DNA from 4 places in the Yersinia sp. KBS0713 genome. Region 3 is predicted to be linked to each of the others. Evidence: predicted binding sites of a transcription regulator. Region 3 holds the regulator's gene; each other region holds the start of a gene.

Region 1 (7,401 bases), 1.7 Mb from region 3:
TTATCGAGTTCTGGCGCGGGGTGCCGTTAATTACCGTGCTATTTATGTCCTCGGTCATGTTACCGCTGTTTATGACCGAAGGCACCAGCATCGATAAGCTGATCCGCGCCCTGGTAGGGGTGGTGCTGTTCCAGTCAGCCTATGTGGCGGAAGTGGTGCGCGGCGGGCTACAAGCTCTCCCCAAAGGGCAGACCGAAGCCGCAGAATCACTGGGGCTGGGCTACTGGAAAACCCAAGGGCTGGTTATCTTGCCACAAGCCCTGAAAATGGTCATTCCTGGGCTGGTGAACACCATTATCGCCCTGTTTAAAGATACCAGTTTGGTGATCATCATTGGTCTATTTGATCTCTTCAGCAGCGTGCAACAAGCCACTGTCGATCCCGCCTGGCTGGGGATGTCAACCGAAGGCTATGTCTTTGCCGCCACGGTTTACTGGATTTTCTGTTTCAGCATGTCGCGCTACAGCCAGCATCTGGAAAAGCGCTTTCACACCGGACGTTCCACACATTGAGGCATAACATGAGCGACAATCAGCCAATTCTCGGCGATAAGATGATGATTACGCTGGAAAACGTCAATAAGTGGTACGGGCAGTTCCACGTATTGAAAGATATCAATTTGCATGTGCGCCCCGGCGAACGCATTGTGCTGTGCGGCCCTTCCGGCTCCGGCAAATCCACCACTATCCGCTGCATCAACCATCTGGAAGAGCATCAGCAGGGCAAAATCATGGTGGATGGCATTGAGCTGAATGATGATTTGCGTAATATCGAGCGAGTGCGCACCGAGGTCGGCATGGTGTTTCAGCACTTCAATCTGTTCCCGCACTTAACCGTGATGCAGAACTGCACACTGGCCCCAAGCTGGGTGCGCAAAATGCCGAAGCAAGAGGCGGATGAACTGGCGATGCACTATCTGGAGCGGGTGCGGATTGCCGAGCACGCCCATAAGTTCCCCGGTCAGCTCTCCGGCGGGCAGCAGCAGCGCGTGGCGATAGCTCGCTCTTTGTGCATGAAACCCAAAATCATGCTGTTCGATGAACCCACTTCGGCACTGGACCCTGAAATGGTCAAAGAGGTGCTGGATACCATGATAAGTCTGGCGCACGAGGGCATGACCATGCTGTGCGTGACCCACGAAATGGGCTTTGCCCGCACCGTCGCCGATCGGGTTATTTTTATGGATCGTGGTGAAATCGTGGAGCAAGCACCGCCAGCGGAGTTTTTCTCTCATCCGAAATCAGAGCGCACACAGGCGTTTCTGGCACAAGTTATCCACTAAATTCATTACGTTGGGTGTTTTCATTGAATATTTATGGGTGAGGTCTCCTCACCCTTTTTTCATCCGGCTACTGCGCAATAATCAAGTAATCCATTGAACTTAATAAATTATATAATCTAAATATCGGTAACATTATCTTTCATAAAACAACTACTGTTAAAACCAGTGATATTATAACTTTTACTTAGCCATCAAAAATAAGTAAATAATAACCTTGCCGATAGAAGGTAATCGTTATTTAATGACTTCACACCCCTATAAATAACACAACATCGACAAATATTAAGCTGTTAATTAATAAAATTAGCAAGAGTGAAACTCGATGAAAGAAGATATATCACAAACACTTAACGTCCTAATACGATTTTGGGCACAGAGTTCAGAACCTTGGGGGGTGAAAGATAATAAGTCACAGTTTATTTATGCAAATAAAAAATATCATCAATTACTGGCATTACCTGATGGTTTTTCTGTGGAAGGACGATTAGATGGCGAACTGCCAGCATCAACCTCCGAGTTTCAAACTGAGTTTCAAGCGCATGATCGTAAGGTGGAATTATTAAAGGATCGAGTAACATCACTTGAAATACATACATTTGGAGGTAAAACCTATGTTCAACCTTGGTTTTTTGATAAATATCCCTTAATCGATGAAGATGGAGTATCGGTAGGAACGATATTCCATGGTCGAGCGGTGGACAATATGGCATTAAACCATTTAAGCAAAATACAAATACCTACCTCACTTGTCTTTACGCCCCCCTCGACTCTATTTTCCAACAGAGAGTGGGAGGTGCTATTTTACCTTTTACACGCCTATCCAAGTACGGAGATCGCCAATAGGCTGTATCTATCAACCAGAACCGTCTGTAATATTATCCAGAGTATTTATCGGAAAGCTGGCGTCTCCAGTAAGCAGCAGATTATCGAATATTGCGATGCAAAAAACATTAATAATTATATTCCACAAAGTTTTTTTAAACACACTGGCTCATTTCTATTTATGCCGAAAAAAGCCAATGTCGATTAAGTTAACTATTTATCACGTCAGCAACCATTGTCAGGGCGCTATTTACCTCAATAAATGCTATTGCCACCATAAATACTATTACCTAAATAACTACTATTACCACAATAAATGGCCGATAAGTGGGCATCAATCACCGTAATAATGCCGACTAACATCATCACCAAACTAGAGACTACGCCCTGCTGCGGCCCGATCTCATAGGCTTTCGCAGTACCCGCGCCATGGGAAGAGGCCCCCAGCCCCGCGCCTTTTGCCAACCCACTACGCACTGATAGCCGCAGGAACAGCCGGCCGCCAGACAGCAGCCGGATGAGGGGAACTAACTCTCTTTTTCGATCAGCAGCGCTTCCAGCAGATCTAAATCGTGCAGCAGTTTTTGCAGAGTTTCATTGCTGATTTTCTGGGTAGCGCGCAGATGATACAGTTCACCACGCTCGGCCCGCAGCGCGGTTAAGCGGAAGCGTCGCTCCAGATTTTCGATCAATAAGGTGCTCTCGACTTCATCCTTGCTGCCCGTGCGCCGTCGCAAAGTGCCGATGACCCGTGAACTGACCTCTTTGAGCAGCTCTGGATCGATATTCTCCTCACTGCTGGCCGCCAGCCGCTCTTCCATCTTATTTAGGCTGACAATCGCCACTTCTGCCGCCGCCGCCCGTGCCAGGCGAATCTCTTCACGGCTGGCGTTTTTATCTGCCATAACCACACCGCGCAGTAATGGCGGCAGAGCAATGACCCCGACAATGACCGACAGCAGGATGACACCAGTGGCGATAAACACCAATTGGTAGCGGGATGGGAAAGCTGAGCCATCGCCAAGGAATAACGGAATCGACAGCACACCGGCGAGGGTAATCGCCCCACGGACTCCGGCGAACGACGCCACCCACAGCTCGCGAGTGGTGTAGTTGCTAAACTCCAGTGGCCGTCTCTTCAGTAAGCGCTTACTGATTCTTTTCATCGACCACAGCCAGCTAAAGCGCAACACCAGCAGTGCGCCGTAAATGATGGCAACGTCAGCAAACAGATTCCAGGTTTGAATGGTCGGGTCCAGCTCCGCCTGCACAATCGAGGTTTCCAGAATCCCCGGTAATTGCAGCCCCAACAGGATAAACACCATGCCGTTGAACACGAATTCCAGCATCGACCAGACGCTATCAGCACGTAACCGCATCGTCAGCGGGGCATTACGAATCACGCCAGACTGGCTGATAGTCATGCCCGCCGCCACTGCCGCCAGGATACCGGAGACACCAATATGCTCGGCAATCAGATAGGAGGCGAAAGGCAACAACAGCAGTAACACGATTTGTGTCGCCGGGTCATCACCACTCCAGCGGCTCATCAGGCGCAGCGATTTACTGTATAGCCAGGTGACTGCTACACCAGCCAACAAGCCGCCGATGGCCACTTTCAGAAACTCTAACGTGGCACCGGAGACGGTAAATACCATGGTGCCCATCGCCACCGCGATAGCAAACTTCAGCGCCACCAGACCGGAGGCGTCATTCATCAACGCCTCCCCTTCTAATACGCCCATAATCGATTTCGGAATGCGCCCTTTCCCCACGATACCGGACAACGCCACGGCATCGGTTGGCGACAATACCGCCGCCAGCGCAAAGGCCGCCACCAGCGGGATACCCGGCACCATCCAGTAAATCAGGTAGCCGATACCCACCACCGTGACTAGCACCAAGGCCAGTGCCAGACCCAAGATCTCCCGCCCATGATGGATAAACTCCCGCGTCGGGGTTTTCCAACCATCAGCAAATAGCAGTGGCGGAATAAACAGCACCAGGAATAATTCTGGGTCAAAATCGACATGCAAACCAAAGTGGGGCCAGGCTAACAGGGCGCCACAGACAATCTGCATCAGTGGGAGGGGGATTTGAAACGGCAACATTCGGGTGACAACGCCGGAGAGCGATACCACCAGAATCAGAATGAGGATTGTAAAAAAGATTTCCATGCTTTCCTTAGACTCAACTCAACTCAACTCAACACTACCTATACCCAATAGATTGAAAATTGCGGGGTATGATACAAAAACTGATAGTACTCGCCCGTCAACAGGGCCAACACGCAGCTTTTGATAGTAGATCACTTTTTTATTAAATGGGGAAAAAACCTGTCACAGAGAGCAGGAAAACACAAAAAATGGGGAGATTGCCGTGGTGGTAATATTGGGGACAGGGCGTCCCCAATAGTCGTGGAGTTAAATCGCCCAACCGCCGGCATAGAATGCCACCAGCGCAACCGCAATAATCACGGTGCCGATGTTCAGTTTACGCCATTCGCCGGAACAGATTCGGCCAATCACCAGTGAACTGAAGCCCAGCATAATGCCGGTCACGATATTACAGGTCAGCACGATAAATACTGCGCAAAGCAAGCCGGACATCGCATCAACAAAGTCGTCGAAATCCAGTTTAGACACGTTGCTCAGCATCAGTAAGCCCACGTACATCAGGGCCGGTGCCGTAGCGTAAGCCGGAACCAAATAGGAGAGCGGCGAAAGGAACAGCATGAACAGGAACAGCACACCGACCACCGTGGCGGTCATACCGGTTTTGCCACCTGCCGCCGTACCCGCAGCAGACTCGATGTAGACCGCAGCAGGGGCCGCGCCTACTAAACCAGCAAAGATGCTGCTGACGGAGTCAGAGGTCAGTGCTTTGCCGCCACTGATAATTTGGCCATCTTTGTCCAGCAGGTTAGCCTGACCCGCCACCGCACGGATGGTGCCCGTGGCATCAAACACCGCAGTCATGACCAACGCCAGCACACTTGGCAGCACCACAGGTTTCAGCGCCCCCATAATATCGAGGCTAAAAATCAAAGAGTCGCCGTTGGCATCAGCCAGGCTAGGCATGGCGAACAGCCCTTGGTAGGTCACACTGGGGTCAAAAATCAGGCCAATAATTGAGATGCCGATAATCACCAGCAGAATACCACCTGGCACCCGCAGTTTTTCTAAACCAAAAATCACCGCCAGACCCAATAACGTCATAATCACCGGGAAAGAGGTAAATGCGCCCAGCGCCACTGGCAAACCTTCAATTGGGTTTTTGATAACCAGGCCGACACCATTCGCCGCAATCAGCAGCAGGAACAGGCCGATACCGATACCGGTGCCATGCGCCACGCCCATCGGCAAGTTACGCAATATCCACGAGCGGATCCCGGTAACAGAGATGATGGTAAACAGCACCCCCATCAGGAATACTGCGCCCAATGCCACAGGGATACTGATATGTTGGCCCAATACCAAACTGAATGCGGTAAACGCGGTCAATGAGATGGCGCAACCAATCGCCATCGGCAAATTCGCCCATAAACCCATCAACAAAGAACCCAAGCCCGCGACTAAACAAGTTGCGACAAACACCGCTGTTGGCGGGAAGCCTGCTTTGCCCAACATGCTCGGCACCACAATGACCGAATAGACCATAGCCAAAAAGGTCGTCAGACCGGCCAGCACTTCCTGGCGTACATTACTGCCACGTTCACTAATTTTGAAAAATGCATCAAGCGAACTTTTTGGCTTTGCTGCCGTGTTCGCTTGAGGATTGGTGCTAGACATGGTTATGTCCCCTGTGTGTGTCATTTTAAAGTCGTCAGCGAGCCAGGCGCCTTTTCCATACGTAATCGTTTCCGTCGCTGCCGATTAACTCGTCAACTCCCCTCACACCGAAATGGCGGAGGAAATAGCAAACGATTAGCTGGAAGTACGCATGACTGAAAAAAATCGAGATTTAGGGCAGGTGTCATTTAAGGCAAACGATTATCTAGCCAATAGCAGTGACTAATCAACACCAGATAGCGACATTTCATGCATTTTTTAACATTAATTTGTCCGTAAGCATCAAATCGAGGGCAAACGAAAGTGTGAGCGGCCTCACACCCATTTACCTTGAGTGACCTTTGATACTTAATCGCCGGAGATCAGCTCTCCAATTTGTAGGCACCCCCCTTATCAATCGCCTGCTTATAGGCGGGGCGTTGATGAATCCGCACTAAGAAATCTTGCAGTTTCGGGCAACCCGCAAGGCCACCACGGCTGTTGATGGCCTCAATAGGGAAGCTCATTTGGATATCTGCCGCACTGAAATCGCTGCCCGCAAACCATTGATGTTGGGTGAGATGCTGCTCCAGATAATCGCGGTGCGTGGCAATTTGCTTATTCAGATAATTTTTCTGTACCCCATTGCCCAACGCCTTGGCAACCGGGCGAATAATCCACGGCACTGGCGGCCCGCCCAGTCGGCTGAAGATAAGCTTCATCACCAGCAGCGGCATCAATGAACCTTCCGCATAATGCATCCAGTAGCGAAACTGCTGGCGGTCATAATGACCCGTCGGCTTAAACAGCCCCTGCGCATCATAGGCTTCCTGCAAATATTCGATGATTGCACCTGACTCAGCTAGCGTCAGATCGCCATCAGTGATTACCGGTGATTTACCCAGCGGATGGATTTTTTTTAGTTCAGGGGGTGCCAGCAAGCTGCCCGGATCGCGCTGGTAGCGCTTCAACTCATAGGGGACTTGCAGCTCTTCTAGCATCCACAAAATACGCTGTGAACGTGAATTATTCAGATGGTGGACAATAACCATAACCAAGCTCCATATGTAAGCGACCAAGAAAGTGACGACACTAAAGGAGTGAGTATAGTCGAGTGCCAGATAACGCTATTTATTCTGGTATCATCATAAAAACAGCCTTTAAATTGTAATTCACAATAACAACCTAAAAGATGTATTGCCTGTTGACAACTTATAGTATGTATTTTCCTTTTACAGCTTATTAGTTGTATTGTAAAATTACAGTTTATATGCTGTATTATGCTATTGCACACCATTCCCTGCGGAGGTCTTGATGGACTATCCTATTAAAATTTTGAGTCAATTGCGCCCTACGTTAATTGGCTTTCGAAAGAATAAAGGGCTGACTCAGGCCAGCCTGGCACAACTGTTAGGCATCACCCAACAGTCCTATGCAAAGCTTGAGGCTAATCCTGCATCGGCCAGTGTTGGACGGCTTTTTAAAATATTGCATCTTTTAGATGTCGAACTGATCCTTGGTGAGAAA
Region 2 (7,401 bases), 440 kb from region 3:
TGTGCGCTCATCATCACGTAGCCAATAGTAATCATCTACACGGGTATCGCCGTGCATAGTGATCGGATAAGGGCGTTTATCTGCCTTTGGAGGTGTGGTCATTAGTTGAGTTATCCATCTGTGTTCGTTAACACGAGAGTGACACGATTACCTGCGGCTGCCAAGCAGCAGCAGTTGCAGATAATTCAGTCAGAATGGGCTAATGCAATGATTAACAAGGTGATAAGCAGGTGCTGGTATATTAGCACCAGCACCTGCTTGGGCATGATTAGCTTAATTTTGGTATTGCGGCTTCAAGGACGCAGGGTATAGGTTATGCTGCCTGCCTTACAGTCCAACACCACTTGATAGGTTTTATCGCCCTTATTACCACGTGCGACCAATGGAACTAGCCAGACATCATCCTTACCGCTGATATCGACGGCACTGATCCAAACGACTGGTTTATCTGTGCCCAACAGCTTTTTGTCTCTCTCCCAGCGAGTGATTCGATTTTGCAGAAAATCTCGTTTGACCTGAGTTGCGACTTGAGATTGATTTAAACCGATACAAGTAGGCACTTTCGCTACTCGCGGCTCTTGGGCCTGCACACTACCAGTGATAGCTGCCGATATGGCAACCAATATCAAGGAGAGTCCTCTCTTTCTCATCGTTCCTCCGCATATTATTATTGCCATCCGCTGGCCGGAACGATGATTGAGATGTAGGTTACAGAGTGAACAATATTGCAGCATCAACGTGTTAGCGTTGCGTAATTAACAGCGAGTAAACTCAATCAGGTAAAACTGTTCCAGGCCCGGATAGATCGCCTTAATCACCTTTTTCAGCTCATCTAATGACATATTTTCTTGCTCAGCATGGCGTTCTGTCAGGGCATCCAGTGTGACTGGCGTGACCGACTTTACCTTGATGTGGCAGAAAAAAACGCCATCTTCATTACGACATACGCGCAGGGTCTCCCCTGGGCGAAAATCGGATTCACTGCTATCCCGGATAGTGATCGTTTTGCGATCCGCCAGAATATCCGCCTCAAAGCGACCAAAGAAGGTGATTTCACGATTCATTTTAGATCCCTTTTCCACTTTCTGCCGGTAGTTAGCAGATTAAGCAGCTTGATTTTCTTCAGGTTTGGCTTTTTTCTCGGTCACACTTTTTTCAGACTTGGCTTTTGGTTGCCCATCGGCAGGGGCCGCAGGGCTGATACCGCGGAGAATTTGCCCCAATGCATCTTTATTTTCTGCCAGGAAGAAACTCAGCACTTCGCGCTGCTCTTCTTCGAGCGATAGCGGCGCTTGTGACAACCATTCAGATAAGTTGTCCGCCAAATCCAGCATTTTATCGTAGGCATCGGCTTCTTTTTTGGTTGTGAAAGTCATTTTTTCCTCACCCTGTCTTACCACGACGAATTTTATTTCAACGGCCATGAATAAATGTCCTTTTTGCTTACAGATAACTGTACATAAACACAGTATAATGTGATTTATCGGGGGGATGCAACCTCCATCGCCCCACTGTGATTATTTTAATAACCGGGCTTTGCAGTTTTTGCCTTTAATCTTGCCCTGTTGCAGCTGCTGTAAGGCGCGTTTAGCGCTGGCCTTGCGGATGGCAACATAAGCATGAACAGGGAACATGTCGATTTTACCCACATCCGCCGCAGTTAAACCGGCATCACCGGTCAATGCACCCAGAATGTCGCCGGGCCGAATTTTTGCTTTGCGCCCACCGTCGATGCATAAGGTCACCATTTCTGGCTCCAGCATGGTGTTAGCACTGCGGCTCAACTGATCTGCTGGCGTCCATTTCAGCTTAATTTGCAGATAATCCTCAATCGCGTGGGCGCGGGTCATCTCTTGCGGCGTACACAGGCTGACGGCAAGACCACTCATCCCTGCCCGCCCGGTACGACCAATGCGGTGTACGTGAACTTCGGGATCAAACGCCAGTTCAAAGTTAACCACCAGCTCCAGGTCTTTAATATCCAGACCCCGGGCGGCAACATCTGTTGCCACCAGTACGCGGCAGCTACGATTAGCAAAGCGGACCAACACCTGATCACGGTCACGTTGCTCTAAGTCACCGTGCAACGCCAGCACACTGATGCCACGGGACTCCAAGGCCTCATAGACGCTTTGGCAATCTTTTTTGGTGTTACAAAATACCACCGCAGATGCCGGCTGATAGTGGCTAAGTACCGAGATCAGCAGCGGTAACCGTTTTTCGCGAGTGATTTCAAAGAACAGCTGCTCGATGGCGGGCGCCTCATCCCCATCATCCACTTCAACATTGACCGGCTGGCGCTGCACCCGCGCACTAATTTGTTCAATTCCAGCCGGATAAGTGGCGGAGAACAGCAGTGTTTGGCGCTGTGGCGGGGTGTAAGCAATCACATCGTCAATGGCATCGGTGAAACCCATATCCAACATGCGGTCAGCTTCATCCAAAACTAGAATTTTGAGATCATCAAGAACCAGCGTTTTTTTGCGTAAATGTTCCTGAATGCGCCCCGGCGTACCCACCACGATATGTGGCGCATGTACCAGAGAATCCAGTTGATGGCCCATTGGCTGACCACCACACAAGGTCAGGATTTTGATGTTCTGAGTGAAACGGGCCAGGCGGCGCAGCTCTTTGCTGACCTGATCGGCCAATTCGCGGGTCGGACACAGCACCAGTGCTTGAGTCACAAACTCACCCACCGCAATTTTGTCTAGCAAACCAATGCCGAATGCCGCGGTTTTACCGCTACCGGTTTTGGCCTTCGCCCGGACATCCTGCCCGTTGAGGATTGCCGGCAGCGCTGCGGCTTGTACCGGTGTCATTTCGGTATAGCCAAGTTCATTAAGATTGGACAACTGCTCAGCAGGCAGTGTCAGGGAAGAGAAGGAAGTTGTGCTCACGGCAATAACTCTTATAACTGGATGGAATGGCAGCGATGGCCTGAAGGCAAGCGCAATATTTTGGCGCGATAATACCAGAAATGGGGCCATCGCCGGAACAATAGTGTAAAGCTGGCGCAAAATAGCCCTGCTGCAGCCCCACAAGCCGCACATTCATCCTGCCAGGACTCATTAGTGGGATATTATTTCCGCAAAAATTCACGGAATAAATGCGCCAACACCCGCTGTTCGGCTGGATACGCAATCGTTTTCGTTGCTGTTTTACTCTATACTGACGCCCATAAAATTAATTGCACGTCGAATGAATGTGTCATCTCACACAGATTAGGTATCTCACTATGCTAACAATTGGAACCGCACTGCGCCCAGGCGCTACCCGTATCATGCTGCTAGGATCTGGCGAGTTGGGCAAAGAGGTGGCGATTGAGTGCCAGCGACTGGGGCTGGAAGTGATTGCTGTTGATCGCTACGCAGATGCGCCTGCGATGCATGTCGCCCATCGTAGCCATGTGATTAACATGCTGGATGGTGCGGCACTAAAGCAGTTAGTTGAGCAGGAAAAACCTCACTATATCGTGCCGGAGATTGAAGCTATCGCCACCGATATGCTGGTTGAATTAGAGAAGATGGGGCAACGGGTGGTGCCCTGTGCCGAAGCGACCCGCCTAACGATGAACCGTGAAGGGATTCGCCGTCTGGCAGCTGAAACGTTACAATTACCCACCTCCAGCTACCGTTTCGCTGATACCGAGAGCGCATTTCGCCAGGCGGTGAGTGACATTGGCTATCCGTGCATTGTGAAGCCGGTGATGAGTTCTTCCGGTAAAGGGCAGAGTCTGATCCGCCATGAAGAGCAGCTTAAGGCGGCGTGGGATTACGCCCAACTGGGTGGCCGTGCGGGCGGCGGGCGGGTGATAGTCGAGGGGCTGGTAAACTTTGATTTTGAAATTACCCTGCTGACCATCAGCGCTGTTGATGGCACTCATTTCTGCGCACCTATTGGTCACCGTCAGGAAGATGGCGATTACCGTGAATCCTGGCAACCACAGGCGATGAGCGCGGTGGCATTGGCGCGGGCGCAAGAGATAGCCTCGCAGGTGGTCACGGCATTGAGCGGTCACGGGCTATTTGGTGTCGAGTTGTTTGTGTGTGGCGATGAGGTTATTTTCAGCGAAGTCTCACCACGCCCACATGATACCGGTATGGTGACCCTGATTTCGCAAAATATGTCTGAATTCGCGTTACATGTTCGCGCATTTCTTGGGCTGCCAATTGGCACTATCCGCCAATATGGCGCAGCTGCATCAGCCGTTATTTTGCCTGAATTAACCAGCCAAAATATCCATTACCACGGGCTGGAAACCGCGCTGACGGGTGATACGCAAATTCGCTTATTCGGTAAGCCGGAAATTGCCGGTAAGCGGCGCTTAGGCGTGGCGCTGGCAGTTGCTGATGATATTAGCACCGCCATTGCGGTGGCGAAGCGGGCGGCGGCAGCTGTCGTGGTAAGTGGGCAGTAACCATTATCCCAATAAAAACCCGCCATTAATGGCGGGTTTTGCGGCTTAATCGGCAACTACCCCTCATAGTGATCTTCGATCTCATCCGCATCTGGCTCATTATCACGGCGATAATCAGACTCCTCGTGCTCATCGAAGTCAGTGTCTTCAAAGATAGCCATGGCCTGTGGATCATCCTGATGCCGCTCACGGATCTCTGCAGCGACCAACGCAATCGCCTCACCACTGCTCATACCTTCCGACATGAATTGATGAATACGTTCAACAGCTTCTTGCTGCTCCTCATGGGAGAGTGAAGGCATACCCGCTAGCATTGATTTATCTCCTGGATATAATTGTTCAAGTATACCTGTTTATTCTACTCTACGGTGAATTGGCTGCTCTATGCAGAAGTGACGCCAACCCGCCGGTGATTTATGCTAATCTCCTCCACGGCCCAATATTCACCAGCACCCTCTCCAGCCGAAAGAAAAGAGTCGCGACACATGAGTGTAAAACCCCTGACCTTCACAGCATTGCCCTATCAGCCTAACGCCCTGCTCCAGCAATTTACGCCACTTGCCCATCAGGCCTGGGCCATGCTGTTGCACTCCGGATTCGCCGAGCACGCCCATAATCGTTTTGATATTTTGGTCGCCGACCCATTGGTCACGCTCACGACACGAGGGGAACAGACTGAAATTGCCCGTGCTCAGGGGTCAATAGTCTCATCCGCAGACCCATTCTCTTTATTGCAGCAAGAGTTGGATAAATTCGCGCCACCCATATCACCACATCCCGACCTGCCATTTTTGGGTGGCGCATTGGGGCTATTTGGTTATGATCTGGGCCGCCGAATTGAGAAAATCCCCACACTGGCCGAGCCAGATATCACCTTACCCGATATGGCCGTTGGCTTGTATGACTGGGCACTGATTGCCGATCACCAGTTGCAGCAGCTGACTCTGATTTGCCATGGTGATGCCGGGCCGCGCCTACAGTGGCTGCAACAGCAAAAGATACGTGACACTGTCACACCATTTGCACTCACCAGCCCATGGCAGGCCAATATGTCGCGCCAACAGTATGGCGAAAAGTTCCGCCAGATTCAGGCCTATCTACACAGCGGCGACTGCTATCAGATCAATCTGGCGCAAAGATTTAGCGCTGGCTATCAGGGCGATGAGTGGCAGGCCTTTCTCGCTTTAAGCCGCAGTAATCGCGCGCCTTTTTCCGCCTTTATACGTCTGCCCGACAACGCGATACTGAGCGTCTCACCTGAGCGCTTCATATGGCTGGAAAACCAGCAGATCCAGACGCGCCCAATCAAGGGCACACTGCCACGGCTGGCAGACCCCGAACAGGACAGCTTACAAGCGGCACGGCTGGCGAACTCCAGCAAAGATCAGGCGGAAAATCTGATGATTGTCGATCTGCTACGCAACGATATCGGCCGAGTGGCTCAACCGGGCAGCGTGCGGGTGCCTGAATTATTCGTGGTTGAACCCTTTCCGGCGGTGCACCATTTGGTCAGCACCATTACCGCCACCCTACCCGCAGAGTGCCCAGCAACGGCACTGCTCCGCGCCTGTTTCCCCGGTGGTTCGATAACCGGCGCCCCCAAAATCCGGGCGATGGAAATTATCGAGCAGTTGGAGCCGCATCGGCGCAATGCTTACTGCGGTAACATTGGCTATATTAGTTGCTGTGGCACAATGGACACCAACATCACTATCCGCACCCTATTGACTGAAAACGGCAAAATTTACTGCTCTGCTGGCGGTGGTATTGTGGCCGATAGTCAGGAGCAGGCTGAATATCAGGAGACATTTGATAAAATCGCCCGCATTTTGCCACAACTTGAAAATGTCTCGTTTTTAAGCAGGGATAACTGATGAGTGAGAGACTCCGTGAGTGACATGTGGGTTAATGGTGTAAATAGATCGCTGATCGGAAAAACACTGCCTGAATTTATCAGCCGCTTCCAATTACAGCTGCCGCAGCCGGGCTGTTTCTCTACTAATAGTCGCCATGCGGCGGTATTAATTCCGATAATTTGTCGGCCAGAACCTACGTTGCTATTAACCCGGCGATCAACTCATTTGCGTAAACATGCCGGTCAGGTCGCCTTCCCCGGCGGCAAAGCCGATCCAACAGATAGTTCACTGATTGAGACCGCCCTGCGGGAAGCTGAGGAGGAGGTCGCGATCCCTGCCAGCGCAGTGCATGTCCTAGGGCAACTGGCACCACTGGATAGCTCCAGCGGCTATCAGGTCACGCCGATTGTCGGTTTAGTTCCCGACAATATTGCTTTTCATGGCAATGAAGATGAGGTCGCGGGGCTATTTGAAATGCCGTTACACGAGGCGCTGAGTCTCTCCCGCTACTATTCACTGGATATCCATCGCGGTGGAATCAATCACCGGGTCTATCTATCTTGGTATGAGCGCCAGTTTGTTTGGGGGCTGACAGCGGCGATTATCCGCCGATTGGCACAACAGGTGAGTATTTAATTTAATCTAATCCCATACGCCAGGCATGGATACTGGGTGATCCGCTTCACAACGTTTCCCTTTATAAAACTGAAATACAGCATAAAGCGATCCCTATCACCCCATCACATCGATTTTTACTCTATTTTCTCTGCACATCCTTTTTAAAAAAACTGTAAACTTGCCTGTCAGCGTTATGAAATATCTGTAAAATATCTTTCATCAAAATAAACCACTAAATATATAAGGTTAAAAGCTGAGAGTAAAAAAGCCGATATCACCCTACGCTGTTGCGAATAGTGATAGGTAACTGTTGCGGTATCAACTTGATACCGCCGACACCAGTAGTACCCAAATTAACAGCGCTCTGTGATGGCATGACTGATATCACCATGACCTCACCTCGGTATTTGATGCGAAGTTATCTGCCGCCAGCCACAGAACGCTTATACTTAATACAGATATTCTTAGCTGCCCTATGCGATAAGAATAACAAGATGCGTTGTGAAG
Region 3 (7,401 bases):
AAAACCGCCGTCAGCAGCAATAAAAAGAGCATAGCCAGTAACACAACGAAAGCTCTTAAGAAGAAAGTGCAAGAAATAAGTAAACCCACCATAAAACAACCCAGCAGTGTTAAAAAAACGAATACTAAAACAGCGGCCAACAAAAAAGTGGCGGCGGTCAAAAAAACAGAAAAAATTGCTTATGGTCGGCATCGAAATAAGACTCAAGGTAAAGCTGGCACAGAATTAGTTGCAAATAATAAAATCAAGCTCAGCCCTGCCCATAAAAAGCGCTACCAACATGCGAAGCAAACGGCAATGAGCAAACTGATGAAACAAGTCGGTAAACCTTATCGTTGGGGCGGCACCTCGCCGAATACCGGTTTTGATTGCAGTGGGCTTATTTATTACGCCTATAAAGATGTGATCAGAATAAAAATGCCGCGTACTGCTAACGAGATGTATCATTTACGTGATGCCGCGCCAGTCAAACGTGCTGAATTAGAGAGTGGTGATCTGGTGTTCTTTAATATTGCCAATCGCGGCGTTGCCGATCATGTCGGTGTCTATTTAGGTAACGGCAAATTTATTCAGTCCCCGCGTACCGGCGAAGAGATCCGCATTAGTATGCTGAATAACGACTACTGGCAAGATCACTATGTGGGTGCTCGCCGCGTGGTCACACCTAAAACTATCCGCTAATTCTTCAACTCACAGCCAGCACTGCTGTTGGCTGTGAGTACCCCACTCGCCAAACTTCTGTTATCCCCGTGATCTATCTTGGCTAATGCCAATGCCATACTAATACTGTGGTTATAACTGTCATTTCTGTCGAAAATTGTTAAGATTATACCCACAACAAAAATACAACAATTAAGCTTTTAACCGCTCTTCGCCACATCATGGCCTGCGGCTATTGATGGGATTTGAGGAGCAAACACCCTGAGCAACCCGAAAGGAGAGAGCTATGTCTTTTGAATTACCGGCATTACCTTATGCACAAAATGCACTGGAACCCCATATCTCAGCTGAAACGCTGGAGTACCATTACGGCAAACACCATAATACCTATGTGATTAACCTCAATAATCTGATTAAAGATAGTGAGTTTGCTGACAAAACGCTGGAAGAGATAGTAAAAACCTCCAGCGGTGGTCTCTTTAACAATGCGGCCCAAGTCTGGAACCATACTTTCTACTGGCACTGTCTGTCACCAAATGGTGGTGGTGAGCCGACCGGTAAAGTGGCTGATGCCATTAATCAATCATTTGGTTCTTTTGCTGAATTTAAAGCACAATTTACCGATGCCGCAGTGAAAAACTTTGGCGCAGGTTGGACTTGGCTGGTTAAAAAAGCCGATGGCACGCTGGCGATTGTGAGTACATCTAATGCGGCAACCCCGCTGACGACCACGGATAAACCGTTACTGACGGTGGATGTGTGGGAACACGCTTATTATATTGATTACCGCAATGCGCGGCCAAAATATCTGGAAAATTTCTGGGCGCTGGTTAACTGGGCATTCGTTGAGAAGAATTTAGCCTGAGAAGGCAATAAGCGCGAGACGATGTGTTAGCACATCAAGCAATAATTAAGGGCGGGTAAACCGCCCTACTTTACTATTTTACCGGCAAGCGGCTTAATTAATTCATTACCGCCACGAAGCTAAAGGCAATAATCATCGCCAGCGCACCAACAGTCGTAATCAGCGACATTTTCAGATTGGTATCCATAAAAACTCCTCAGCCGGTCAGTTTGTCGTAGGGAAAAGGCACATAGTTAGTGTGTTAAAATATCTTCCCACAATTCAGAAAAAAAATCTTGTGCTCATTACGCACTTTATAACTTTGAATACCTCTTTCACTTTTCCTCCAGATCAGCCAAAATTCGCAGTTCATAACTGCATACCGACCAATAACGTCCAATAAATACTCTCAGACAACCAGCTGATTCCATTTTCCAGCCAATAACATGCTTCTGTCTGAGTGGTTTCGCGTCTGCAGGCAAACGATTAACATAATACTTACCTACTGTAACAGGTGAGCTTAGGAGTCATTTTTTTTATGGCAACGATTAAAGATGTGGCCAAACACGCGGGTGTTTCCACCACCACCGTTTCGCACGTGATTAACAAAACGCGTTTCGTCGCCGAAAATACTAAGGCTGCCGTGTGGGCGGCCATTAAAGAACTGCATTATTCACCCAGTGCTGTGGCCCGTAGTTTGAAAGTTAATCACACCAAATCAATTGGTTTACTGGCAACGTCCAGCGAAGCGCCCTATTTTGCTGAAGTGATCGAAGCGGTTGAAAACAGTTGTTATAGCAAGGGTTACACGCTGATTTTATGTAACTCTCATAATAATCTGGATAAACAGAAAGCCTATCTGGCGATGCTGGCACAAAAGCGTGTTGATGGACTGCTGGTGATGTGTTCAGAATATCCCGAGCAGTTGCTGGGGATGCTGGAAGATTATCGTAATATCCCGATGGTGGTGATGGATTGGGGGACAGCACGTGGCGACTTTACTGACTCGATTATCGATAACGCCTTTGAAGGCGGCTATTTGGCTGGACGTTATCTGATTGAGCGCGGTCATCGTGATATCGGCGCTATTCCCGGCCAGCTATCCCGTAATACTGGCGGTGGTCGCCATCAGGGCTTTTTGAAAGCCCTGGAGGAGGCCAATATCACGCTGCGTGATGAATGGGTGGTTCAGGGCGATTTCGAACCGGAGTCCGGTTATAAAGCCATGCACCAGATTCTGACGCAAAAACATCGCCCGACCGCGGTATTCTGTGGCGGCGATATTATGGCGATGGGTGCAATATGCGCAGCCGATGAGCTGGGCTTGCGGGTGCCGCAAGATATTTCAGTGATCGGGTATGATAATGTGCGCAACGCGCGCTACTTCTCCCCTGCGCTGACCACCATTCATCAGCCAAAAGAGCGATTAGGTGAAACCGCTTTTGCGATGTTGCTCGACCGTATTGTCAGCAAGCGCGAAGACCCCCAGACCATTGAGGTGCACCCGAAACTGGTCGAGCGACGTTCTGTTGCGGATGGCCCGTTCCGCGATTATCGCCGCTAACTCTCTTCTGCCGGTAGCAAACTCGGCTACCGGCGCGGTTATTTGCTCTCAGTTGCTGGTGTCGTCATGCTGAGTAGCTGATGGGTTGTCATCTTTCAGCCACTCAGCATTTAGCGTGACACTGTCACCCAAATACGCCAGCAACCATGCCAGTGCCGGTGAGTGGTTGTTCTGCTCCCACGTCAGGCAGCATGGGCTATCCGGTAGCGGTTCAGCCAAGCTTAGCGCTGCCAGCCTCCCTTGCGCAATCAGCGGCGAGACCATATGAGCAGGCACCATGCCAACACATAGCCCCGCGCACAGGCAGTCAATCCCCGTCGCCCAGTCCGGTGCCACCAACCGCTGCTGATTATCTAAGGTCCAGGTGTCCCGTTTCGGCAGGTTGCGCGCGGTATCTTCCAGACAGAGTGCGGGGTAAGGCCGCAACTGATCATCGGTCAGTGGCCCGGTTAACCGCGCTAATGGGTGTTCGACACTCACCACACATTGCCAACTTAAAAAGCCCATGTCGCGAAAAACAAACCGCCCTCCGACTGGCACCGCACGCGTGGCGCCGATGGCCATTTCAGCCTGCCCGTCCACCAGCGCATCCCAGACGCCATTGAACACCTCATAACGTACCCGTAATTCGATATCAGGAAAATGTCGATAGAAATCCAGAACTAAGCGGCGGCTGCGCTGTGGTTTGACGATTTTATCCACCACGATGGTTAACTCCCCTCGCCAGCCATTCGCCACTTGTTGGCATTGACGGCGAGTGCCATTCATTTTTTTGATAACATCGCGAGCTTCTTTGATAAAAACGACACCTGCGGCGGTTAATTCTACGTCACGATGACGCCGTTCAAACAGCGGCACCGCCAGCCACTCTTCAAGCTGGCGCACGGTATAACTTATCGCCGATGGCACACGGTGCAATTCTTGAGCGGCGGCACTGAAGCTACCGGTACGTGCGACCGCGTCAACCACATCCAGCGAGTATTCAGACCACATTATCTTCTGCTCCTGTTGCTCATTTATTCAGACATCAAATATTTTGATAGCATGGCGCAAATATTACCGTTTCACAATCGAATCACTCGCCGGATAGAATGCCCCCGCAATAAAATTGCCTGTAATAATACATTTACAATAACAACATATTGACAACAGCAACGCCTGCAACATTTTCACATTGAGAATAAAGAATGAAAACCACCTCTAGCTTCATGTTCTACCTGGCTGGCTTAAGTATGCTGGGTTATCTGGCCACCGACATGTATTTGCCCGCCTTTGGCGCAATGCAACAAGAGCTGCAAACCTCCGCCGGTGCCATCAGTGCCAGTCTGAGCATCTTCCTCGCCGGTTTCGCTATCGCCCAACTTATCTGGGGGCCGGTATCGGATAAAATAGGTCGTAAACCGGTGCTGTTGGTCGGGTTGGGGTTATTTGCTATCGGCTGTCTGGGGATTTTGTGGGTTGAGACTGCCACCCAGTTATTAATCCTGCGTTTTATTCAAGCGGTGGGGGTCTGTTCTGCCGCCGTGAGCTGGCAAGCCTTAGTGGTGGATCGTTATCGCGACGGTAAAGCCAACCGCGTATTCGCAACTATCATGCCGCTGGTGGCGTTGTCGCCGGCACTGGCACCTTTGCTGGGTGCCTGGCTGTTAAATCACTTCAGTTGGCGCGCCATTTTTGTCGTTCTGCTGGCCGTTACTCTGCTGCTCCTGATCCCAACGGCGCTGTTGAAAGAGCGGAAAAAATCCGCGACTGATAAAGCCGATCAAAGTAGGGCTAGGATCAGTTTCTACCAGTTATTGAAATCGCCACAGTTTAGCGGCAACGTGATGATGTTCGCCGCATGTAGTGCCGGATTTTTCGCTTGGTTAACCGGTTCACCTTTTATTTTGGGCGACATGGGATATGGCCCGAACGTCATCGGTTTAAGTTATGTTCCACAGACATTGGCTTTTCTCTTAGGCGGTTTCGGTTGCCGTAGCGCTCTGACTCGCATCAAAGGAAATACCCTGCTGCCATGGCTGTTGGCGGGGTATAGCGCCAGCATGATCGCGCTCTATCTCATCGCAACCTTTACCACTCCGACACTGGTGAGCTTACTTATTCCTTTCTGCATAATGGCGCTTGTGAATGGTGCCTGCTACCCTATTATCGTAGCGAATGCATTAATGCCTTTTCCGGCGAACACTGGCAAAGCCGCTGCACTGCAAAACACGCTTCAGCTAGGGTTGTGTTTTGTCGCGAGCATGATGGTGTCCGCTTTTATCAGCCAGGCATTGCTGGCAACAGTGACGGTGATGCTGTCGACGGTTGTGTTAGCACTATTGGGATATGGCATTCATTGCTATGCGCTGCGAAAAGATAAAAAGGGAATTAATTTTCAATAGAAATAGTCACTAAGCGGCATAAAAGCCGGGAGCGATTTAGTATTGAGAAAGCGTCCCGGCAAGCCTATACTCGGTTTAACCGATTACAATACCATTAAAAAAAAGCATTATCTTAAGCACTTTCTGTGCGCGTGGATTGCGTCACATTTACTCTTATGGATGAGTTACCCTAAACCAAAACATAATTAGGGTTTCTTCTTAATCTTCCTCTGTCCGTAACGGATATCAGACACCAAGGTCACAACAACCTAATTGGTATGTCTTCGCGCATATAGATAATTATCGCGGGTCATAAGTCAGAAGAAAGTGATGGAGAAGCTATGAGTTCATCCTGTATAGAAGACCAGAGCATTCAAGAAAATCCGTGGTTCCGCATAGTGCAAGAGATGCTGAACCGGGCTGATATTGAGATCAATGGCTCACGCCCCTTCGACATTCAAGTTAATAACCCAGACTTTTTTAAGCGGGTATTACAAGAAGGATCTTTGGGATTAGGTGAGAGTTATATGGACGGTTGGTGGGAGTGCGATCGCTTGGATATCTTTTTCCAGCGAGTTCTCCGTGCTGGCCTGGAAAATCAACTTCCACACCATCTCAAAGATACTTTACGTATTGCCGCCGCCCGTGTGATCAATTTGCAATCAAAGAAACGCGCCTGGATTGTCGGCAAAGAGCATTATGACTTAGGTAATGATCTATTTAGCCTCATGCTCGACCCCAATATGCAATACTCCTGCGGCTACTGGAAAGAGGCCACGACTCTTGAGCAAGCGCAGGAAAATAAGCTGCAGATGATCTGCGAAAAGCTGCAATTAGCCCCGGGCATGAAACTGCTGGATATCGGTTGTGGTTGGGGTGGACTTGCCGCTTATGCCGCCCGCCATTACGGGGTCTCAGTCTCAGGGGTGACCATTTCAGCGGAACAGCAAAAATTGGCGCAAGAGCGCTGCGCAGGTTTGGATGTCACTATCTTGCTGCAAGACTATCGTGATTTAAATGAACAGTTTGATCGTATTGTGTCAGTGGGGATGTTCGAGCATGTGGGGCCAAAGAATTACCGCACCTATTTTGAGGTGGTAAATCGCAATTTAAAACCTGATGGGTTGTTCTTGCTGCACACCATTGGCGCTAATCGCACTGATCTCAGTATTGATCCGTGGATTAATAAATATATCTTCCCAAATGGTTGCCTGCCCTCGGTGAAACATATTGCTCAGGCCAGCGAGCCCTATTTTATCATGGAAGATTGGCATAATTTCGGCGCAGATTATGACCGAACATTAATGGCCTGGTATGCCCGTTTCCAAGCGGCATGGCCAACTCTGGCGCAGAATTACTCCTCGCGATTTGAACGGATGTTTAGCTATTATCTGAATGCGTGTGCTGGGGCATTCCGCGCCAGAGACATTCAATTGTGGCAAGTTCTGTTTAGCCCTAATGGCGTAGAGGGCGGTATTCGAACTCCCCGTTAAGAGTGCCGCAATTTAAACATGACTGGTTTGATAGCAGGGGTGCACAGCCCCTGCTTCACTTTTATCCTACTTACTCACGCACTGTTTTTTCCACCGCCTCAATGGCATGGACAATATCGCGCTGCGCCAGTACTCGCTCAACGGTATCCACCACAGCCTGCGTCTGCGGATCTATTTCGATATTGACCCGATGCCCTAAGCGCTTTTTACCTAGCGTGGTGCGTGCCAGTGTTTCCGGGATCAGATGCACACAAAAACGGTTGCCGACAACTTCACCGATGGTCAGGCTGATACCATCAATACCGATAAAACCTTTATGTAATATATATTTCATCAAATCAGCGCTGGGCATTCGAAACCAGATCTGACGATTATTTTCTGATGTATATATTTTGGTTATTTCAGCGGTACAAATAATATGGCCGGACATAAGATGCCCACCAATTTCGTCACTGAATTTAGCTGCGCGCTCCAAAT
Region 4 (7,401 bases), 830 kb from region 3:
TCCGCTTTGTGTAGCTCTTCGATAAAGATAGCATCGGCGCGGCGCAGTAAATCGCAATACTCTTTTTTCACTTCGCCAAGCACGCGGACACCTAAACCAGGGCCAGGGAATGGATGGCGGTACAGCATGTCATATGGCAGGCCCAACTCCAGACCAATTTTGCGCACTTCATCTTTAAACAGCTCTTTCAGTGGCTCTACCAACCCAAGTTTCATCTCTTTCGGCAAGCCGCCCACATTGTGGTGAGATTTAATCACATGCGCTTTGCCGGTAGCAGATGCAGCAGATTCAATCACATCTGGATAGATAGTCCCCTGCGCCAACCACTTAACTTGCTCTTGTTTGCAGGCTTCTTCGTCGAAAAGCTCAACAAATACGCGACCAATGATTTTACGTTTGGCTTCTGGTTCGTCCACTCCCGCCAGTGCCGAGAGGAAACGATCTTCTGCGGCCACATGGACAATATTCAGGCCGAATTTATCGCCGAACATCTCCAGCACCTGATCCGCTTCGTTCAAACGCAACAGGCCGTTATCAACAAACACACAGGTCAGGCGTTTGCCAATGGCACGATGCAATAGCATTGCGGTCACTGATGAGTCAACACCGCCGGACAGGCCGAGGATCACGTGGTCCTCACCGATTTGCTCACGCAGGCGGACAATGGCGTCTTCGATGATAGTAGCAGGTGTCCATAGCGCTTCGCAGGCGCAGATGTCCAGAACAAAGCGCTCCAGCAGACGTTGGCCTTGCTTGGTGTGGGTCACTTCTGGGTGGAACTGCACGCCATAAAAACGTTTTTCTTCATTGGCCATAATGGCAAATGGGCAGGTGTCGGTGCTGGCAACAGTGACAAAATCAGAGGGGATAGCGGTGACTTTATCGCCATGGCTCATCCACACATCCAGCACTGCTTCACCGGCTGGATTGATGGCATCTTTGATATCACGGATCAGTGCGCTATCAGTTTTAATCTCAACCTGCGCGTAACCAAATTCGCGCTGATTTGAACCTTCAACTTTGCCGCCCAGCTGCATTGCCATGGTCTGCATGCCGTAGCACACACCTAGCACAGGTACACCTGCGGTGAACACATAATCAGGCGCACGTGGGCTGTCGTGTTCGGTGGTGCTTTCAGGGCCGCCGGAAAGAATGATACCGCTTGGATTAAATTCACGGATCTGGGCTTCAGTGACATCCCACGCCCATAATTCACAATAGACACCAATCTCACGAACACGGCGCGCCACCAGTTGAGTGTATTGCGAGCCGAAATCAAGAATAAGGATGCGATGTTGATGGATATTTTTTGTCATGTGCGGCAAATTCCAAGGGTTTTTAATAAAAGTAAATAATTGAAAGCATTCCATCGGCAGGACTCAAGAAAGGAGTTAACGCCCGCTGCAGAGCATGTGCAGCGGACGATCACCCAATTCGCCAGTTTCAGCCCGAGGAGTTAGCCCATGCGGTAGTTTGGTGACTCTTTAGTGATAGTCACATCATGCACATGGCTCTCTTGAATACCGGCACCACTGATACGAACAAACTCAGCTTTGGTGCGTAATTCATTGATGGTGCCACAACCGGTCAGCCCCATACATGAACGCAGGCCCCCCATTTGTTGATGCACAATCTCTTTCAGCAGACCTTTGTACGCCACGCGCCCTTCAATGCCTTCCGGCACTAATTTATCGGCCGCATTGTCGGTCTGGAAGTAGCGGTCTGAGGAGCCTTTGGACATCGCGCCCAGTGAACCCATCCCGCGGTAAGATTTGAATGAGCGGCCTTGGTACAGTTCGATTTCACCCGGAGACTCTTCAGTACCGGCCAACATAGAACCGACCATGACGCAAGAAGCGCCCGCCGCGATGGCTTTGGCGATATCACCGGAGAAACGAATTCCCCCATCGGCGATAACCGGAATACCGGTGCCTTCCAGCGCTTCGACCGCATCTGCAATTGCCGTAATCTGTGGCACGCCGACGCCTGTAACAATGCGGGTAGTGCAGATTGAACCAGGGCCGATACCCACTTTAACCGCACTCACCCCTGCATCCGCCAGCGCTTTTGCGCCCGAGCCAGTCGCGACGTTACCGCCCACGATTTGCAGGTTTGGATATTTAGCACGGGTTTCGCGGATACGTTGCAGCACACCTTCGGAGTGACCGTGGGAGGAGTCGATCAGTAGAACATCAACGCCAGCAGCAACCAGCGCGTCGATACGCTCTTCGTTACCTGCTCCGGCACCGACAGCAGCACCAACCCGCAGACGACCGTGTTCGTCTTTACAGGCGTTTGGCTTGCGTTCTGCTTTTTGGAAATCTTTCACGGTGATCATGCCGCGCAAGTGGAAGCTGTCATCAACAACCAACACTTTCTCGACGCGTTTTTCATGCATTTTTTGCAGCACAACTTCGCGCGCCTCGCCCTCCTTGACGGTAACCAGACGATCTTTCGGTGTCATCACCGCCGTCACTGGTTGCTCCAGGTCGGTAACGAAGCGAACGTCACGGCCAGTGATGATCCCAACCAGCTCGTAATCTTCGGTCACCACCGGATAGCCGGCGAAACCATTACGGGCGGTCAGCTCTTTAACCTGGCGAAGAGTGGTGGTTGGTGTAACAGTCTGTGGCTCAGTGACAACGCCACTTTCATGCTTTTTCACCCGGCTAACTTCTTCAGCCTGGCGCTCAATGGACATATTTTTGTGGATGAAACCTAAACCGCCCTCTTGCGCCAGCGCAATGGCCAGACGAGCTTCGGTAACAGTATCCATCGCTGCGGAGAGCATAGGGATATTTAGGCGGATAGTTGCGGTCAGTTGAGTGCCAAGTTCCGCCGTATTAGGCAGCACTGTGGAGTGGGCTGGAACCAGGAGAACGTCGTCAAATGTTAGTGCTTCTTTCTTGATACGTAGCATGGGCAATATCTCACCAAGGTGAATGTGAAAAGATAAAATATTGCCGTGGCATTCTACAGAGCGTAACCGTTTGCCTCCAGTACTTTCTCATAATATTTCTTGCCAACAGGTGTGAGGCAGGTAATATCGATCAATTAAGTGCTTGTTTTAAAATTTGATCCAGGTCACATGCCACTATCTTCTGCATCAACAATTTTTACGGTCAGCCGCCTTAATCAGACGGTGCGACAGCTGCTGGAAATGGAAATGGGCCAGATTTGGCTCACTGCCGAGATCTCCAACTTCTCTCAGCCGTCGTCCGGTCACTGGTATTTCACCCTGAAAGACGATCGGGCGCAGGTGCGTTGCGCGATGTTCCGCAACACCAATCGCCGCACCACTTTCCGTCCGCAAAATGGCCAACAAGTGTTGGTCAGGGCATCGATTACGCTGTATGAACCCCGTGGTGATTATCAATTAATCGCCGAGAGCATGCAGCCTGCCGGTGACGGATTGTTGCAACAACAATTCGAGCAGCTCAAGCAGAAATTGGCCGCAGAGGGGCTTTTTGACCAAACTAACAAGCAATCTCTGCCCAGCCCGGCTAAGCAGGTCGGGGTGATTACCTCCGCCAGCGGCGCGGCTCTGCACGACGTTTTGCAAGTTTTACAGCGCCGTGATCCCTCACTGCCGGTCATTATTTACCCGACAGCGGTGCAAGGTGCCGATGCACCATTGCAGATAGTCCGCGCCATTCAGCTCGCTAACTTACGCGCTGAATGTGATGTATTGATTGTCGGGCGTGGTGGCGGCTCGCTGGAGGATCTGTGGAGTTTCAATGACGAGCGGGTTGCCCGCGCCATCTTTAACAGCCGCATTCCGATTGTCAGTGCTGTCGGTCATGAAACCGATGTCACTATTGCTGATTTTGTTGCCGATTTACGCGCCCCTACCCCTTCCGCTGCCGCAGAGTTAGTCAGCCGTAACCAGATTGAATTGGTTCGGCAAATACAGGGGCAGCAGCAACGGATGGAGATGGCGATGGATTACTATCTGGCGCAACGTGGGCAGCAGTTCAGCCGCCTCGAACACCGGTTGCAGCAACAACATCCCCATTTACGACTGGCACGTCAGCAGACACTGCTGTTGAAGCTGCAACGACGCCTGGCAGAGAGTGCGCAGAACCAGATTCGCTTATTGGGTCGGCGCAGCGAAAAGCTCCAGCAGCGCTTGGTTCAAGCGCAGCCGCAGGGGCAGATCCACCGCTACCACCAACGGGTACAGCAGCAAGAGTACCGTTTGCGTCAAGCACTGGAGCGCCAGCTCAATGGCTATCGTCAGCGCTTTGGCATCGCCTGCTCACAGTTGGAAACCGTCAGCCCATTAGCGACATTAGCCCGCGGCTACAGCGTCACTCAGACCCCTGCGGGCGCACTGCTCAAGAGCACCAGACAAGTGCAAGCAGGTGATAAATTAACCACTCGGCTGCAAGATGGTTGGGTGGAGAGTGAGATTACCCAGATCAATGTGGCGAAGAAGCCGCGCCAACGCAAAGCAGCAAAAGAGTAGCGGAGCCGTTTCAGCCCCTCGTGGCACTATCAGAGTGTCGGCAGGTAACTAAAGCGCACACGGCTTTTCGAAATCAACCCGTGACCCTGCTGGCAAAAATAGTCGACTGCGCCACAGGCTTTAAGCACTTGCAGCGGTTTGCCGCAATCAGGGCAATCAGCCTGCTGCTGGTAGTTGCCATGGCAGTTAGCGCAATGATAGTGACCACTGACTTCTGTCATCACTTTTTGGCAAATCGGACATAACGCATCCATCATTTCTCTCCTGTTTTGCGGTTCAACACTCAAATTACGCCCAGCGAACGTAAGAGATAGATCCCAAGTGCGGTGGTGAAGAATGAACCGACCGTGGTGAGCGCAATAATATTCGCCGCCAAAGTGGCATTGCCCCCCATCGCACGGGTCATCACATAGCTACCTGCGGCGGTTGGCGTGGCGGAAAAGAGGAAGATAATTCCTAGCGTCGCGCCACGGAATCCCATCAGCAAACCGCCGAGGGTCATCAGCATAGGCACCACGAATAGTTTGGCCACCGAAGATAACGCCGCCACATTAGACGAACGGAACATCGCCTGCCAATCGAGACTCGCCCCAGTGCACAACAGCGCCAATGGAAGTGCTAAGCCAGAGATATAGCTACCGGTCTGGGCAATCACCGTAGGAATAGGTAAATGGGTTTGAGCATAGGCTAAACCACATAGCAAACCGATAATCAGGGGGTTAGTCACAATGCTGCGTAACAAGGCCATTTTGCTGATTTTCCCGCCCTGCCCGGCTTGCAAGCTGCGGGTGAGTGTAATCACCGACAGCATATTAAATAGTATCACCGTTACCGTTAGGTACATCGACCCCAACGCAACCCCCTCTGCGCCATAGGCGGTCATGGCGAAAGCCAAACCGACAATCGCCGTATTAGCCCTAAATCCACCCTGCACGAAGACACCGCGCTCTTTCGGGTCTTTGACCAGCCATTTGGCGGAGAACTCAAGTAACAAGAAGGTGAACAACGTCCCAACAGCACCATAGATAACCAGTGGTAGGTTATCCATCAGGCTAACATTATTGGTGGCGACACTGAAAAACAGCAAGCAAGGGAGGGCGAGATTGAAGACCACGCGGGTCGCACCATCGCAGAAGCGGTCATCCATCAAACCACCACGCCGTAACAGCACACCGAGCAACATCATCAATAAGTTAGGTACAGTAACACCGAATGCGAAACTCCAGGTTTCCCATGACATGGCGGGTGTTCAACTCCTTTTGTCTACCGGTAAGCGGCCCAGGCCGAAAATTGCCAAAATGGCATCTTAAATACTGTACGCTAAAAAGGCAAAAAGCGCGGAATGCCCGCGCTTTGCTGTGGTTACTTACTTTTTTTCAGGTGCGAAACCAAACGCTTACGTTTACGCATCTGATTCGGTGTCAAGGTATTGCGTTTACCCGCAAACGGGTTTTCACCCTCTTTGAACTGAATGCGGATTGGCGTACCCATTACTTTCAGTGAACGGCGGAAGTAATTCATCAGATAGCGTTTGTAAGAGTCTGACAGATCCGTCACCTGATTGCCGTGGATAACCACAATCGGCGGGTTATAACCGCCAGCATGGGCATACTTCAGCTTAACACGACGGCCGCGAACCAACGGAGGTTGATGATCTTCCTCTGCCATTTGCATAATGCGGGTCAGTAATGAGGTGCCTACTCGTTTGGTAGAGCAGTCATAAGCTTCCTGTATGGATTCAAATAGGTTGCCCACGCCACTGCCGTGCAAAGCAGAAATAAAGTGAATACGAGCAAAGTCAACAAAGCCAAGACGCAGGTCTAGCATATCTTTAACCTGCGCACGGGCCTCTTCTGTCATGCCATCCCATTTGTTGACGGCAATAACAAGTGAGCGCCCACTATTTAGAATAAAGCCTAACAGCGACAGATCCTGATCCGAAATACCATCACGGGCATCAATAACCAACAGTACAACGTTGGAGTCTTCAATGGCCTGCAAGGTTTTAATAACTGAGAATTTCTCAACAGTTTCAGTCACTTTGCCGCGTTTACGCACACCAGCGGTGTCGATCAGAACATATTCACGCTCGTCACGGGTCATCGGGATGTAAATACTGTCACGGGTGGTGCCCGGCAGGTCATACACCACCACACGATCTTCACCGAGGATGCGGTTAGTTAGTGTGGACTTACCTACGTTAGGACGCCCAACAATAGCCAACTTGATTGGCAGAGTCCGCGGATCGAAATCATCCTCTTCATCTTCCGGAATTTCGTCGTCACCAGCTTCCTGCGCCGCCCAATAGGCCGCATTGGCCTCTTCATCGGTCAGCTCAACTTCAGGCTCTTCGGCGTCAATGTAAGGCGCCATAACATCTTCAATCAGTTGGGTAACACCACGGCCATGGGAAGCCGCAATGGCATGTACTTCACCCAAGCCTAATGAATAGAAGTCGGCTGTTGCAGTATCCGGGTCAATACCATCAGTTTTGTTAGCAACTAAAAAGGTGGCTTTCTCACGGCTACGCAGATGTTGGGCAATGCCCTGATCCGCAGGCATCAGCCCGGCGCGCGCATCAACCATAAATAGGACAATATCTGCCTCTTCAATCGCCAGTAACGATTGACCAGCCATCTTGGTTTCTACGCCATCTTCTGTGCCATCAATACCTCCGGTATCGATAACAATAAACTCATGACCCTCGACCTCGGCACGACCATATTTACGGTCACGCGTTAGCCCGGGAAAGTCCGCAACTAACGCATCACGGGTGTGCGTTAAGCGGTTAAATAGAGTGGATTTACCCACATTCGGGCGCCCGACCAGCGCGATGACAGGTATCATTGTTGAAGCCTCATTACTTAATTTTCAAAGCGTTACAGCGCTGTACCGAACTTTCAACAGCGCAGTTTTTAGAAGACAAACGGCCC

What was found. Region 3 encodes PurR, which represses purine synthesis genes. Its sites were predicted from a motif close to CANGCAAACGTTTGCNTG; they were not measured.
Region 1: FFE93_RS01730 (NCS2 family permease) is a predicted target of PurR. The motif match lies at 5,954-5,971, and genes of this name have one in related genera.
Region 2: purT (formate-dependent phosphoribosylglycinamide formyltransferase) is a predicted target of PurR. The motif match lies at 3,138-3,155, and genes of this name have one in related genera.
Region 4: guaB (IMP dehydrogenase) is a predicted target of PurR. The motif match lies at 2,980-2,997, and genes of this name have one in related genera.

The regions. Positions count from the first base shown of each region.
Region 1 is NZ_CP042173.1:377,833-385,233, reverse strand. It holds gene FFE93_RS01755 (amino acid ABC transporter permease) at 1-512, shown strand, start outside; gene FFE93_RS01750 (amino acid ABC transporter ATP-binding protein) at 521-1,282, shown strand; gene FFE93_RS01745 (helix-turn-helix transcriptional regulator) at 1,605-2,312, shown strand; partial or broken gene FFE93_RS01740 (LrgB family protein) at 2,409-2,608, opposite strand; gene FFE93_RS01735 (Na+/H+ antiporter) at 2,632-4,281, opposite strand; gene FFE93_RS01730 (NCS2 family permease) at 4,528-5,895, opposite strand; gene FFE93_RS01725 (glutathione S-transferase family protein) at 6,258-6,926, opposite strand; gene FFE93_RS01720 (helix-turn-helix transcriptional regulator) at 7,189-7,401, shown strand, end outside.
Region 2 is NZ_CP042173.1:2,505,016-2,512,416, forward strand. It holds gene FFE93_RS11850 (S9 family peptidase) at 1-102, opposite strand, end outside; gene yebF (protein YebF) at 294-650, opposite strand; gene yqfB (N(4)-acetylcytidine aminohydrolase) at 756-1,064, opposite strand; gene FFE93_RS11865 (YebG family protein) at 1,104-1,424, opposite strand; gene dbpA (ATP-dependent RNA helicase DbpA) at 1,518-2,900, opposite strand; gene purT (formate-dependent phosphoribosylglycinamide formyltransferase) at 3,239-4,420, shown strand; gene FFE93_RS11880 (YoaH family protein) at 4,477-4,734, opposite strand; gene pabB (aminodeoxychorismate synthase component 1) at 4,906-6,294, shown strand; gene FFE93_RS11890 (CoA pyrophosphatase) at 6,319-6,912, shown strand.
Region 3 is NZ_CP042173.1:2,067,502-2,074,902, reverse strand. It holds gene FFE93_RS09695 (C40 family peptidase) at 1-681, shown strand, start outside; gene sodB (superoxide dismutase [Fe]) at 947-1,525, shown strand; gene FFE93_RS09685 (YnhF family membrane protein) at 1,623-1,712, opposite strand; gene purR (HTH-type transcriptional repressor PurR) at 2,043-3,068, shown strand; gene punR (DNA-binding transcriptional activator PunR) at 3,117-4,061, opposite strand; gene punC (purine nucleoside transporter PunC) at 4,256-5,452, shown strand; gene cfa (cyclopropane fatty acyl phospholipid synthase) at 5,773-6,924, shown strand; gene FFE93_RS09660 (riboflavin synthase subunit alpha) at 6,995-7,401, opposite strand, start outside.
Region 4 is NZ_CP042173.1:1,240,499-1,247,899, reverse strand. It holds gene guaA (glutamine-hydrolyzing GMP synthase) at 1-1,316, opposite strand, end outside; gene guaB (IMP dehydrogenase) at 1,457-2,920, opposite strand; gene xseA (exodeoxyribonuclease VII large subunit) at 3,089-4,468, shown strand; gene FFE93_RS05785 (zinc ribbon domain-containing protein) at 4,498-4,722, opposite strand; gene FFE93_RS05780 (AEC family transporter) at 4,752-5,708, opposite strand; gene der (ribosome biogenesis GTPase Der) at 5,831-7,315, opposite strand.